DNA from 2 places in the Bradyrhizobium sp. Kon10 genome. Region 2 is predicted to be linked to the other one. Evidence: predicted binding sites of a transcription regulator. Region 2 holds the regulator's gene; the other holds the start of a gene.
What was found. Region 2 encodes LexA, which represses DNA repair genes until DNA is damaged. Its sites were predicted from a motif close to TGTTCNNNNTGTGTTCNG; they were not measured.
Positions count from the first base shown of each region.

Region 1 (5,979 bases), on a different contig from region 2:
GACCAACTGATAGGCGATGCCGCGGGCAATGCCGGTGACGTCCTCGGCCTTGCTGAGCTCGAACATCGGCCCCAGCAGCTTTTCGATATGGGTCTTGAGCCAGAGGTCGAGCCGGGCCTGCACCTTCTCGCGCGGCGCGCCGGTCAGGCGCTCGTCGGAGATGATGCGGATGCGCGGATGCAGCGCCTCGTCGGCGGCGGTCAGTCGCGCCACGGCGTCGCCGGTCCAGCGGATGGTGCCGTCCGAGGTCAGCACGAACTGATCGTCGGGCGCGTTGCCGAGTTTCTCGGCGCGCGCGTTGATCTCGCCGGCGAGCACCGCTTGGGCGGCAGCCTGCAAGGCTTTCGCATCGGAGCCGGCTTCCGCCGCATCCGGTGCAAAGGTGAAGCCATCGAGGCGGCCGATGACATGGCCTTCGACGATGACTTCGCCGGTCTTGCCGATTTCCGTATTCAAGCTCGTGTTCTCCCGCAGGCGGCGCATCAATACACTGGTCCGGCGATCAACGAAACGCTCAGTCAAGCGTTCATGGAGCGCATCCGATAATTTATTTTCGACCTCCCGCGCGATCCCCTGCCAATGTTCGGGGTCGGCGAGCCAGTCCGGCCGGTTGGCGACGAAGGTCCAGGTGCGGACCTGCGCGATCCGGGCCGACAGCGTGTCGATGTCGCCATCGGTGCGGTTGGCCTGGTCGATCTGGGTCGCAATCCAGGCATCGGGAATGCGGCCCTTTTGCATCAGGAAGCCATATAGCGTCGTGACGAGCTCGGCATGGGCGGCCGGCGACAATTTCCGATAGTCCGGGACCTGGCAGGCTTCCCACAGCCGTTCCACCGCTTGCTTGCCATGCGCGACATCGCGCACCTCGACGTCGCGGGCGGCGTGGTCGAGCACGCGCATATCTTCCGCGATCGGCGCCCGCGTCAGTGCCTCATGGCCGGGGGCCAGGTTCAAGGAGACCTGGAGCGCGCCGAGCGAGGAGAAATCCAGCTTCGAATTGCGCCATTGCAGCACCTTCACGGGATCGAAGGTGTGGTTCTGGAGCGCATTGACCAGCTCGGGCTCGAACGGGCCGCAGCGGCCGGTGGTGCCGAACGTGCCGTTGCGGGTGGCGCGGCCGGCGCGGCCGGCGATCTGCGCGAATTCGACCGGCGTCAGGCGGCGGAACTGATAGCCGTCGAACTTGCGGTCGGAGGCAAAGGCGACGTGGTCGACGTCGAGATTGAGGCCCATGCCGACGGCATCGGTGGCGACGAGGTAATCGACGTCGCCGCTCTGGAACATCGCCACCTGCGCATTGCGCGTGCGCGGCGACAGCGAGCCGAGCACGACGGCGGCGCCGCCATGCTGGCGCCGGATCAGCTCGGCGATGGCGTAGACCTCGTCGGCCGAGAACGCCACGATCGCGGTGCGCCGCGGCTGGCGCGTGATTTTGCGGTCGCCGGCGAATTCGAGCTGCGACAGCCGCGGCCTGGTGATCATGGAGACGCCGGGCAAGAGCCGCTCGATGATCGGGCGCATGGTCGCGGCGCCCAGCAGCAGCGTCTCGTCGCGACCGCGGCGGTTGAGGACGCGGTCGGTGAAGACGTGGCCGCGTTCGAGATCGGAGGCGATCTGGACCTCGTCGACGGCGAGGAAGGAGACGTCGAGATCCCGCGGCATCGCCTCGACGGTCGAGACCCAGTAGCGCGGCGATTTCGGCTTGATCTTCTCCTCGCCGGTGATCAGCGCGACGGCTTCGGAGCCGGCGCGATCGGCGATCTTGTTGTAGACCTCGCGCGCGAGCAGCCGCAGCGGCAGCCCGATCATGCCCGAGGAATGCGCGAGCATCCGTTCGATGGCCAGATGGGTCTTGCCGGTGTTGGTGGGCCCGAGCACCGCAGTGACGCCAGCGCCAGGGGCGCGCTCGGAGGCGAAGGGGGAAGGAGAAAAGGGCATCTGGGGGATTAGGTAATGGCGATTGGGGCGAATGTCAGTGCTGTTTGGGGCGGGGGCGCCGAAGGGGCTGGAATCACCCTTGCCCCGCTTTCTCCGCTGTCATGCCCCGGCTCGACCGGGGCATCCAGTACGCCGCGACCTCTCCGCTCAACCACAGCCGTCTCGGCGTACTGGATCGCCCGGTCAGGCCGGGCGATGACACATTGGGTGTGGGAGCCGCTTCCCCAATCCTCGCGCAACTGTCTCACTTTGCGACGCTTTTCCCGCTGCTCTTAAGCTTCGGAACGAGGTGGGAACGAATCGCGGCCGAATCGCTGACTCCCAGGAGAGTCCCGTTCCGTTCACGCAACATGTCGCGGGACCCCCTGTTTGCTGCACTAGATGGAGTTTTGCCCGGCCGCACAAGCGGCGTTTCGAGGGCGCGTTCCTTAAAGCTGGGGATGGCGTGGAGTCGAATCAGAATCGGGGAGGAGTCAAATGGATTCGGGGGTGCGGGGCCTGCCAAGGCAAAAAGGGCGAAAACAACCCCATGCACAGTAGGTAAGTGGTTGGAATAGAACACTTTCGTACCCTCCCCTGGAGGGGGAGGGTCGGCGCTCGTTGAGCGTAGCGAAACGAGCGACGGGGTGGGGTGATCTCTCCACGCGGGCACTGCCCAAGAGGAGAGATCACCCCACCCCGCTCGCGCTGCGCGCGATCGACCCTCCCCCTCCAGGGGAGGGTAAGAGAGAGGACGCCCCCTACTGCGTCTTGGCGAGCCGGGGCGGCTGGGGGGCGGTGATGAAGCTGGTGGCTTCCAGCATGGCGGGGCCGAGCGGGGTCGGCACTTTCAGCCAGAACGGCACCAGGATGCGGGTGCCGGCGACCGGGGCGAAGGCGATCTCGATGTTGCGCTGGGCGGCGAGGTACTTGATCACGGGGCGGTCGGGGATGTAGCCGGCCACCGGCACGAAGAACAGCGAGCAGACCACGACCGGGCCGTGATAGCCCTTTTCCGCCTTGACGCTTTCCATGCGCTTGAAATCGAGCTTGAGCTCGTAACGCATGCGGCCGTCGAACACGGCGGCGCTGCTGTGGCAGGCGTCCGGCGTCAGCACATCGCCGGTGCCGGGCACGCGCAGCAGCGAGGCGGTCATCGGATCCCAGACGCCGCGGCGATGCGCCTCGGTGACGACGATGCGGTCGGCATCGACCGGCGGCTCCGGCACAATGCCGAACTCCTTCACATTGCCCTTGTCGAGCGTGATGTGGATCTCTTCGGTCTTCTTCGAGGTGGTGGTGGTGGCCTGGTAGGCGGTCGCCACCAGCGCGCCGTTGACCACGCGCCCCTGCGAGGCGCCGGTGCCGGATCCGTTGGCGATGGTTTTCAGCAGGCCCGAGGTGCCGCCGGAGGCCGCGGCCGAGAACACGTCCTCCTGGATGTCGATGGTCCAGGCGCCCTTGCCGACGGGAATGCCTGCCAGCGTCGCCTCATACTGCGCCTCGAGCTTGCCCTGCGCCGCCGCCGGCTTCGCCCCCCATGCCAGCACGAGCCCGAAAAGGGCCGCCAAGGCCAGCCGGCCAGCGGACCGCAGCCGGGGCAGATGAGGGGTCAGGGTGTGCACGAAGCCATCCAGTGGACGTCAGTTTGCTAGGTAAGCCAAAAATCGCAGGAAGCAATGCGTCCGGGCGAAGGGCCCGGTCTCCGGGCCAAAGGCTTTACGGAACTTGGGCGCACTTTTCACGGCCGATTACGCCCTTTATGTGATGGTAAGCGGTTTTAAACACTGCCGTTTTGGTGATGAGGAACGGGATCTCCATCGACATATTCCGCTGTCATGCCCCGCGAAGGCGGGGCATCCAGTACGCCGCGGCGTCTCGCTTCCAGCCGCGCGGTCTCTGGAATACTGGATCGCCCGGTCAAGCCGGGCGATGACACCTGATATGAGGCCTGAGATCCCTGCGCCGACGGCGGAAAAAGGCCCGTCGTCTTGACGTCCCGCCGCTTCCCCCCTATACGTCCGCCGCTCCCTGCAAGGACAGAGAATTTGCCCCCGTGGCGCCCCGGATGGCGGCCGCACATCGTTGGGGGAAAGATAGAGGATTTTGACATGTCTCGCCGCTGCGAACTGACGGCCAAGGGCCCCCTCGTCGGCCACAAGGTCAGCCACTCCAACATCAAGACCAAGCGCCGCTTCCTGCCGAACCTGGTCAACGTGACCTTCATCAGCGAAGCGCTGGGCCGCAACGTGCGCCTGCGCGTCTCCACCAACGCGGTCAAGAGCGTCGACCACAATGGCGGCCTCGACGCCTACATGCTCAAGGCCAAGGCCGACACCCTGTCGCCCCGCGCCCTCGAGCTGAAGCGCGCCATCCAGAAGAAGGTCGGCCCTTCTCCCGCGCCGGGGAAGAAGGCGAGCTGAGATTTTCGACTTGGGCGGGGGCTAGGTTGCGTCGCGTGGCGTAGGCTTAGCCGAGTAAGAGTTTTGTGTAACGGCCGGATCGAGAGATCCGGCCGTTCTTGTTGCTAAAAACCCGACAACTCCAAACTGAAAAAATCGTTGACTACTCGCGCTTATGTTCCTATTTTGTTCTGGCTCGCTGGCGCGGCCCCATCACAGCCTTTGACAATTGTTCCCTTGGCCTGTCACATTTCCCGGTATGCGAGTTCGGGGAGCTGTAGCAAAGCCAAAGGTTGTGTCCAAGGCGGGAGAATGGAAGTTCGGGAAGATGACCCGCACTGCCTTTCCCCTCCATCGCAACCGCTCGTTCACGCTCGGGACGCACTGGTCTTGGCGGGTTGACGTTCTGGACGTCAAGGGAACGGAAATGCGCTTGCTAACCGCCTTTGAACCATCAAAGCAAAATTTTCTCGCGTGGCTGGGATCAGTCTCGCGCGCGGGAGTCGATTCCGTGAATCTACGGGCGCGGTCACGTCCTCGCTACCTTGGCGCCCAACGCAGGAAGCGGCGCGCCAGCAGCTTAATTTGATCCGGTCTCTTTTTTTGCTGCTAGGCCGTCGGTAGCTAGGACGCTTGCCGGCGATGGCTTCGGCAGCAAGTTCGGCGCGGGCTTAGTCGTCAACGCCAAGCGCGGTGCGGTTAGAATACCTGAAATCGAATTCGGCGCGGTAGCGGTGCAGGTGCTTTTCGCCGCAATGCTGATGGACGCCTTTCATGCCGCGCTTGAAAATAGAATAGTATCCCTCAACCGCATTTGAGATGACGCCTTCACGGCGGACGTATTCGTCCTTGCTGTGCTTGAGGCTGGAATGGTCGATACTTCGATGTCGGCAATGATCTTGTAGGAGCCGGGTTCGTCGGGCATGAACTCCTACCCCCGAAAATCAATGCTCCTCAACACGATCCCGGGCGGTGTCCCCTCGAACTCGGTCGCCTGATACTTCCGTTCCACGCAGGCTTCGATGCGCTCGCGCAGGCGGGTGAACTGGGCTTCGCGCTCGCTCGGGCGGGCGCGCGGGCCGCGCTCGAGGTCGTCCATGGCGGAGGTCGAGATCGCGCAGGCGATCTCCTTGGTGCCGTCCTGCATCGAGAACTGGACGATGCCGCGGTCCTGCTCGTGGCCGATGAAGCGGGTGGTGGTGAGGGTCATGGGGTGGTCCTTTTTGCGCCTACGCGCCGTGTGTTGCTGGCGTCGTCCTGGCCTTGTGCGCAATTGCGCACTGGGAGCCAGGACCCATTGCCACGGTCAGGGTTGTTGAAGCACGCTGTGGCGCTAGTCTGCGCAACAACTGCGTTCGGTGGTTATGGGTCCCGGCCTTCGCCGGGACGACAACTGTGGCGCGGCGTGCGGGCCGTGGCCGGCTTCAGCTCTCCGAGCCTAGCCTCGCGAAATCGTCGAACAGCGCGGTGACGAGGGCGCGGTGGCGGGTGTCCTCAGTGGGCAGGCTCGCGGCATAGAGGTTGAGCAGGTGGCGCGCCTTGACGGCGGCCTCGGGCCAGGACGCGGCGGGCACCGTCATCATGCGGTTTTCGAGATCGGCCTCGCGCTCGCGCAGCTCCCTGACCTGGGCTTCGACCTCGGCCAGCGCGCGGCGCAGGT
Region 1 is NZ_JBVVOZ010000018.1:124,512-130,490, forward strand. It holds gene AC0L2O_RS24015 (helicase-related protein) at 1-1,938, opposite strand, end outside; gene AC0L2O_RS24020 (DUF3108 domain-containing protein) at 2,679-3,488, opposite strand; gene rpmB (50S ribosomal protein L28) at 4,029-4,340, shown strand; partial or broken gene AC0L2O_RS24030 (transposase) at 4,994-5,176, opposite strand; gene AC0L2O_RS24035 (DUF1488 family protein) at 5,251-5,529, opposite strand; gene AC0L2O_RS24040 (hypothetical protein) at 5,744-5,979, opposite strand, start outside.
Region 1: a site for LexA is predicted at 2,219-2,236, ahead of AC0L2O_RS24015 (helicase-related protein). Genes of this name have one in related genera too.

Region 2 (5,979 bases):
GACGATCGCATCTGACGTTCGTCAGAGATCGGAGGGAAAGCGGGCCTTTCGACCTGAATGTTTGAGGAGTGAGACATCGCAGCAACATCCCGCAATATGCTTGCAATTCAGCATTGCACCTCGCCTTCGCCACTCGCGAACCTCAGATTCCCGATGCCGCGCTGCTTTGCGGCAACATCGGCTCGACTGCCGCTTTTCTGTCCTTGCCCCTGGCGCGGCGCTGCGCTGAGATGCCTCATTGCATTTTAAGGCATTTGTCTTGGGGACGGACGATATTTCCAACGACTCCGTATTGGACCTCATCGGCGCCATCTACGAGGCCGCGCTCGACGGAAGCCGCTGGGAAAGTGTGCTGACGCGCATCGACGAGGCGATGGGCGGTCGCATCCTGTTCGGTGTCTATGACCCCGCAAACGGCCTCTCCAGCCTGGTGTCGCCGCGCATCGACCCCGACCGCGTGCAAGAGCTACTCGGCTGGGCGCCGCGCAATCCCCTGTTGCCGCTTGGCATCGGCAGGACGCCGGGCGAGGTCTTCACCATCGGCGACTTCATCACACGCGATGAGTTCACCGCGACCGACTACTACAACGAATGGTGGCAGCCAGCCGGCTTCGATACCGAGCCCTTGACGACGAATTTGCTGGTCGATCATAACGCCACGGGCATCCTGACCAGCCATCGGCCGTCCAATTTGCCTTCATATGACGATAACGCACGGCGGCTGTTTGCGACGCTGGCGCAGCATCTCGTACGCGCCGTTGCCATCCAGCGGCGTACCCACCAGCTCGACGTCACCGGCCGCGCCGCGCTGGCGGGACTGGATGGGCTAGACCACGGCTTCGTTCTCGCAGACGCTCAGGCTCGCCCGATCTTCGTCAATCGCCGGGCGCGCGAATGGCTCGATGCCGCCGACAGCATCGTGCTTGAGGCGGGCGCGCTGAGCGCCATCAACAGCGAAGACGGCCGCTCTCTGCAATCACTGATCGGCTCGTGCAGCATCGATCATCCCGATCGCATCGGCGGCGAGATGAGCTTGCGGCGGCATCCAGGCCGCATGCCGCTGCACGTGCAGGTGACGCCAGTCGGCACAGATTGGGCGGAGAGTTCGGTGCCGCTTGCCTCCGGCTGGCGATCGAGCGCGATGGTGCTCATCACCGACCCCGAGCCGGACGCGAGATCAAGACTCGACGCTTTGCGCACGCGTTACGGCCTCACTCGTGCAGAAGCCGCCTTTGCGCTCGAGATCGTCAAGGGCGGCGGCCGCAAAGCGACGGCGGAACGGCTAGGGATCACCGACGGAACCGCGCGCAGCCATCTGTCGAAAATCTTCGACAAGACGGGCGTGAACCGGCAGGCCGAACTGGTGCGGCTATTGCTCCATAGATAAGCTGCGTCCACGCGCATGCACGTCCGTTTTGCCTCGACGGCCACTGTCGGCTAGAACGCTTGCCGCGACCCGATTGTCGTATTGCCCGAGCAGGAGTTTTCACCGTGGCCCTCATGCCGGTTTCCGACGCGCTTGCCGCGGTGCTTGCCGGCGCAGAGCCGCTGGCGGAAGAGATGGTTGCGCTCGACGAGGCCTGGCACCGGGTGCTGGCGCGCGATCTCGCGGCGCGCCGTACGCAGCCACCGCAGGCGATGTCGGCCATGGACGGCTACGCAGTGCGCGCCGCCGACGCGGCCAGGATCGATGCACAGCTCAATCTGATTGGCGAGGTCGCAGCCGGCCGGCCGTTCGCGGGAACGGTGGGCGCTGGCGAAGCCGTACGGATTTTCACAGGCGGCGTCGTTCCCGATGGCGCGGATGCGGTCGTGATCCAGGAGGATACTGCGGTCGAGGGCAAGCGCGTCACGATCAAGGAAGCCGCCCTCATCGGACGGCACATCCGCCTTGCCGGCGTCGATTTTCGCGAAGGCGATTTGCTGCTGAAGCGAGGAACCCGACTCACCGAGCGTGACCTGGCGCTCGCGGCCGCGATGAACCATCCGCGCCTGCCCGTCCGCCGCCGGCCGAGAGTTGCGATCCTCGCAACCGGCGATGAGCTGGTGATGCCCGGCGTCACCCCCGGCGCGGGTCAGATCGTTTATTCCAACGGCTATGCCCTGCACGCGCTCGCGCGCAGCGAAGGCGCCGAGACCATCGACCTCGGCATCGCCGCCGACACGGTTGAGGCGACCACGGCCGGCATCCGCCGCGCCCGCGACAGCGGGGCGGATGTCCTGATCACCACCGGCGGCGCCTCGGTTGGCGACCACGACCTGGTCAAGCCGGCGCTCGAGGCCGAAGGCATCTCGATGGCGTTCTGGAAGATCGCGATTCGCCCGGGCAAGCCGATGATGCACGGTCAGCTCGGCGCGATGCGCGTGATCGGCCTGCCCGGCAATCCCGTGTCGTCCTACGTCTGTGCGTTCCTGTTCATGGTGCCGCTGATTCGCGCGCTCTCGGGCCGCGAAGTGATTCACCACCGTCGCGAACGCGCCGTGCTCGGCCGCGATGTCGGTGCCAACGACCAGCGCGAGGACTATCTTCGCGCGCGCCTTGAATTGCGCGACGACGGCACCCTCATCGCTCATCCCGTGAGTCATCAGGATTCCTCGCTGCTCGCGAATCTGGCTGCCGCACAGGCACTTCTCGTACGTGCGCCGTTTGCGCCGAAGGCCGAGGCAGGCACGCCCTGCGAGGTGCTGCGATTGCCGGTCTGAACGCGTCGCTCGCTCGCGTTCCGCGAAGTTTGTCGCGTTCACGCTAAATTAAGCAGTTGCGGAACACATATCGAACATATAGTGTCCGTTCATGATTTGTTTCGAGCATGTAGCGGCTCATCGCTGAACTCAGCGTCTCGGAATCGAACGACATCAACCGGGGGAATTTGGTCGAGATGTTAACGCGCAAACAATACGAGCTTCTGCGGTTCATCAGCGAGCGGCTGAAGGAAAGCGGCGTGCCGCCCTCCTTCGACGAGATGAAGGACGCGCTCGATCTGCGCTCGAAATCGGGCATCCATCGCCTGATCACCGCGCTCGAGGAGCGCGGCTTCATCCGGCGCCTGCCCAACCGCGCCCGCGCCATCGAGGTGATCAAGCTGCCGGAGCTTCAGGCCGCGGCCGGCAGCCGCCGCGGGTTCACGCCCAGCGTCATCGAGGGCAATCTCGGCAAGGTCCGCGCGAGCTCCAGCGGGTCGGCGGATGACGGCGAGCGCCCCGTCGCGGTGCCCGTGATGGGCCGGATCGCGGCCGGTACGCCGATCGAAGCGTTGCAGACCCGCAGCCACACCATCAGCGTGCCGCCTGACATGCTCGGCTCCGGTGAGCACTACGCGCTCGAAGTGCGCGGCGATTCCATGGTCGATGCCGGTATCCTCGACGGCGACATGGCGCTGATCCAGCGTAACGAGAGCGCCGATACCGGCGACATCGTTGTGGCGCTGATCGACGACGAGGAGGCAACGCTGAAACGTTTCCGGCGCCGCGGCGCCTCGATCGCGCTCGAGCCGGCGAACGCCTCGTATGAGGTTCGCATCCTGCCGCCCAACCGGGTGAAGATTCAGGGCAAGCTGATCGGGCTTTACCGGAAGTATTGAGCCGGCTGCGGACGGTCGGCAGGCCGCCGCGCACGAGCGATTGGAGCGGACGATTGTCCGCTCCGGCTGGATAGTCTTTCTGGTTTTGCACAGATTATCCGGCCACCCCTCCAGCGCTACATCCTCGGCACGCCGCGACGAAGCACACACCGCTTCGCAGGGCTTTGAGAGACCGAGGAGAGAACCATGCGCAGCATTATTCTGAGCACTGTCGCGATGGCGCTGATCGCAGCATCAGCGTCGCAAGCCCTCGCGGCGCAGTCACAGCACCATCTCGGCAAAGCAGCGCGGGCGACGAGCGAGCAATTCCGCAATGCCCGCAACGCGGTCGAGCAGCCGTCGCAACGGGCCTGGCAATATTCCGGCTGGTCGGCGCCCGCTGGCCGCTAATGGCGAAACTGCCCGAATGCACGGGAGCAGGCTTTGTTCCTCGCGCAATTGAAAAAGATATTGTGATTGCAGCGCGCGAACCAAGCCGCAGATTTGCCCACAACCAAGCAGACGCTTGCAGGCTTCTACTCTGATAGAGGCCTGCGCCTCAGAAGAGGCGCGGGTCGCTATCCTGATTGAGGAGCACCCCGATGTGTGACTACAGCCTGCACGCCGTCGCGACGCGTCCCGCAGAAGTCGGCGAGACAATCGTCACGACAACTTTCCGCGGCACCTCGACGCGCGGCTTCGCCTCCGAAGCCGATATGTCGGTCGCGGTCTGTCTGCTGCCGGGAACGGAGCTCGCCTTCGCCGACAGCGTCCGCTACGACAATCGCTGGATCTGGACGCGCACCATCAACTCCCGCGTCGGCAAGTTCGGCAAGGTCGATCCGCACATTCCCGATCGCCATCACGACGCCATCGAATTTCCGGACGGCAAATACGTGCTGGTGACGCAGCTCGTCGAAGGCCAGCGCGCCACCGTGCTGCAATTGCCGGTGACCCAGCCGCTCGGCGAGCGGGAGCAAAAGCCAGAGATAGCCGACAGGCAGCCAACGATCACCCGCCTGCCGATCGGCTGACGCCGCCGACCCCAACGAGGGGTCGAGGCCCGGATTGAAATGCCCATCGCCGGCCGAGGCCGGCGAACTGGAGCGGTTTGCATCTCGCAAAGCCGATCGAATGGGATCCGCCCGCCGCACGTCGGACGGCCAGCCATTCCGGCCCGACGATCGGCTGAGAGGTCAAATCCAGCCCTCGGCTTTCAGTCCTCGGCTTGGAGATCGGCCTCGGACGGCGTTGCGTCATTGCTCCGGGGAGACGCTGTCTTCGTCTTCGGCGCGAGGCTGCCATCATAATCCGCCGCGCCTGCGGCAGCCGGCGACCAGGGACGGTCTGCGCCCCTTGCCTTCACCGCCTGAACGGCAAAACCATCACCACGCCGCATCAGCGCGAGCGCGCCCTGGCTTGCGAGACGCTGACGATCGACCACCATCGCCGTGCAATCCGGCGGCGCCGGCCGGGCGGTCACCACCAGCGCGGCACGATTGCAATCATCGGCCAGCGCGCCGATGCGCAACGCAACTGCGACCAGGCGCCCGTCGGCGAGCGGCGTGACGCAGCCCAAATCGTCGCACGAGACGCCATCGGCCAGCGACGCACTGCCGGCATCACGCGGATCGGCGTCGGCCGCCAGCCATTCCTTGAGCAGAAAGCTGTCCTTGTTCATCCTGATCAGATGCAGCTGCCCGTCCCTGCCCCGCACCGCGACGCTCTGCCCGTCACCGGCGATCAGGATGTCGGGTTGCCGGACGGACAAGCCCCAAAGGATCGCAACCAGCAGCACCAGCGCGCCCGACCAACGCAGCGGCGTGCGCAACAATCCCATCAGGACGAGCCCGAGGCTCGCCGCGACCAGGGGCGCGGTGCCGAAGGCGCCGATATGGCCGACCGCGCCCGGCAATGCCGCGACCCATCGCGTGACCGCGATCATCCAATCGATGCCGATCCCCATCAGCCACCAGAACACGCCGTCCAGTCCGAACGGCGCCGCAAGCAAGCCCAACAGCCCGGCAGGCATCACCAGCGCCGAAACCACCGGCATGGCGCCGAGATTGGCGAGCACGCCGTACGGCGTGACGCGGTGAAAGTGGAAGGCTGCGTAGGGCGTGGTCGCAAGCCCCGCGATCATGGAGGCCATGAACAGCATCGCGATCTCGCGCCCACCCCACATCGCGATCCGCGCAGTGGTCGAATGATCCGGCGAGGCAAACAGGTTCGGCATGCCGACCTGCACCAGCGCCACGAGCCCCAGCGTCGCCGCGAACGACATCTGGAAGCTCGGATGCACCAGCGCCTCCGGCGCGACCGCAAGCACGATCAGGGCTGCCACCGCGAGGGTGCGGAAAGTAATGGCGCGGCGATCGACGATCACGGCGATCAACACCACCGCCGTCATGAAGAACGA
Region 2 is NZ_JBVVOZ010000005.1:118,048-124,026, reverse strand. It holds gene AC0L2O_RS09965 (helix-turn-helix transcriptional regulator) at 260-1,387, shown strand; gene AC0L2O_RS09960 (molybdopterin molybdotransferase MoeA) at 1,492-2,703, shown strand; gene lexA (transcriptional repressor LexA) at 2,880-3,581, shown strand; gene AC0L2O_RS09950 (hypothetical protein) at 3,768-3,971, shown strand; gene AC0L2O_RS09945 (hypothetical protein) at 4,163-4,594, shown strand; gene AC0L2O_RS09940 (ComEC/Rec2 family competence protein) at 4,777-5,979, opposite strand, start outside.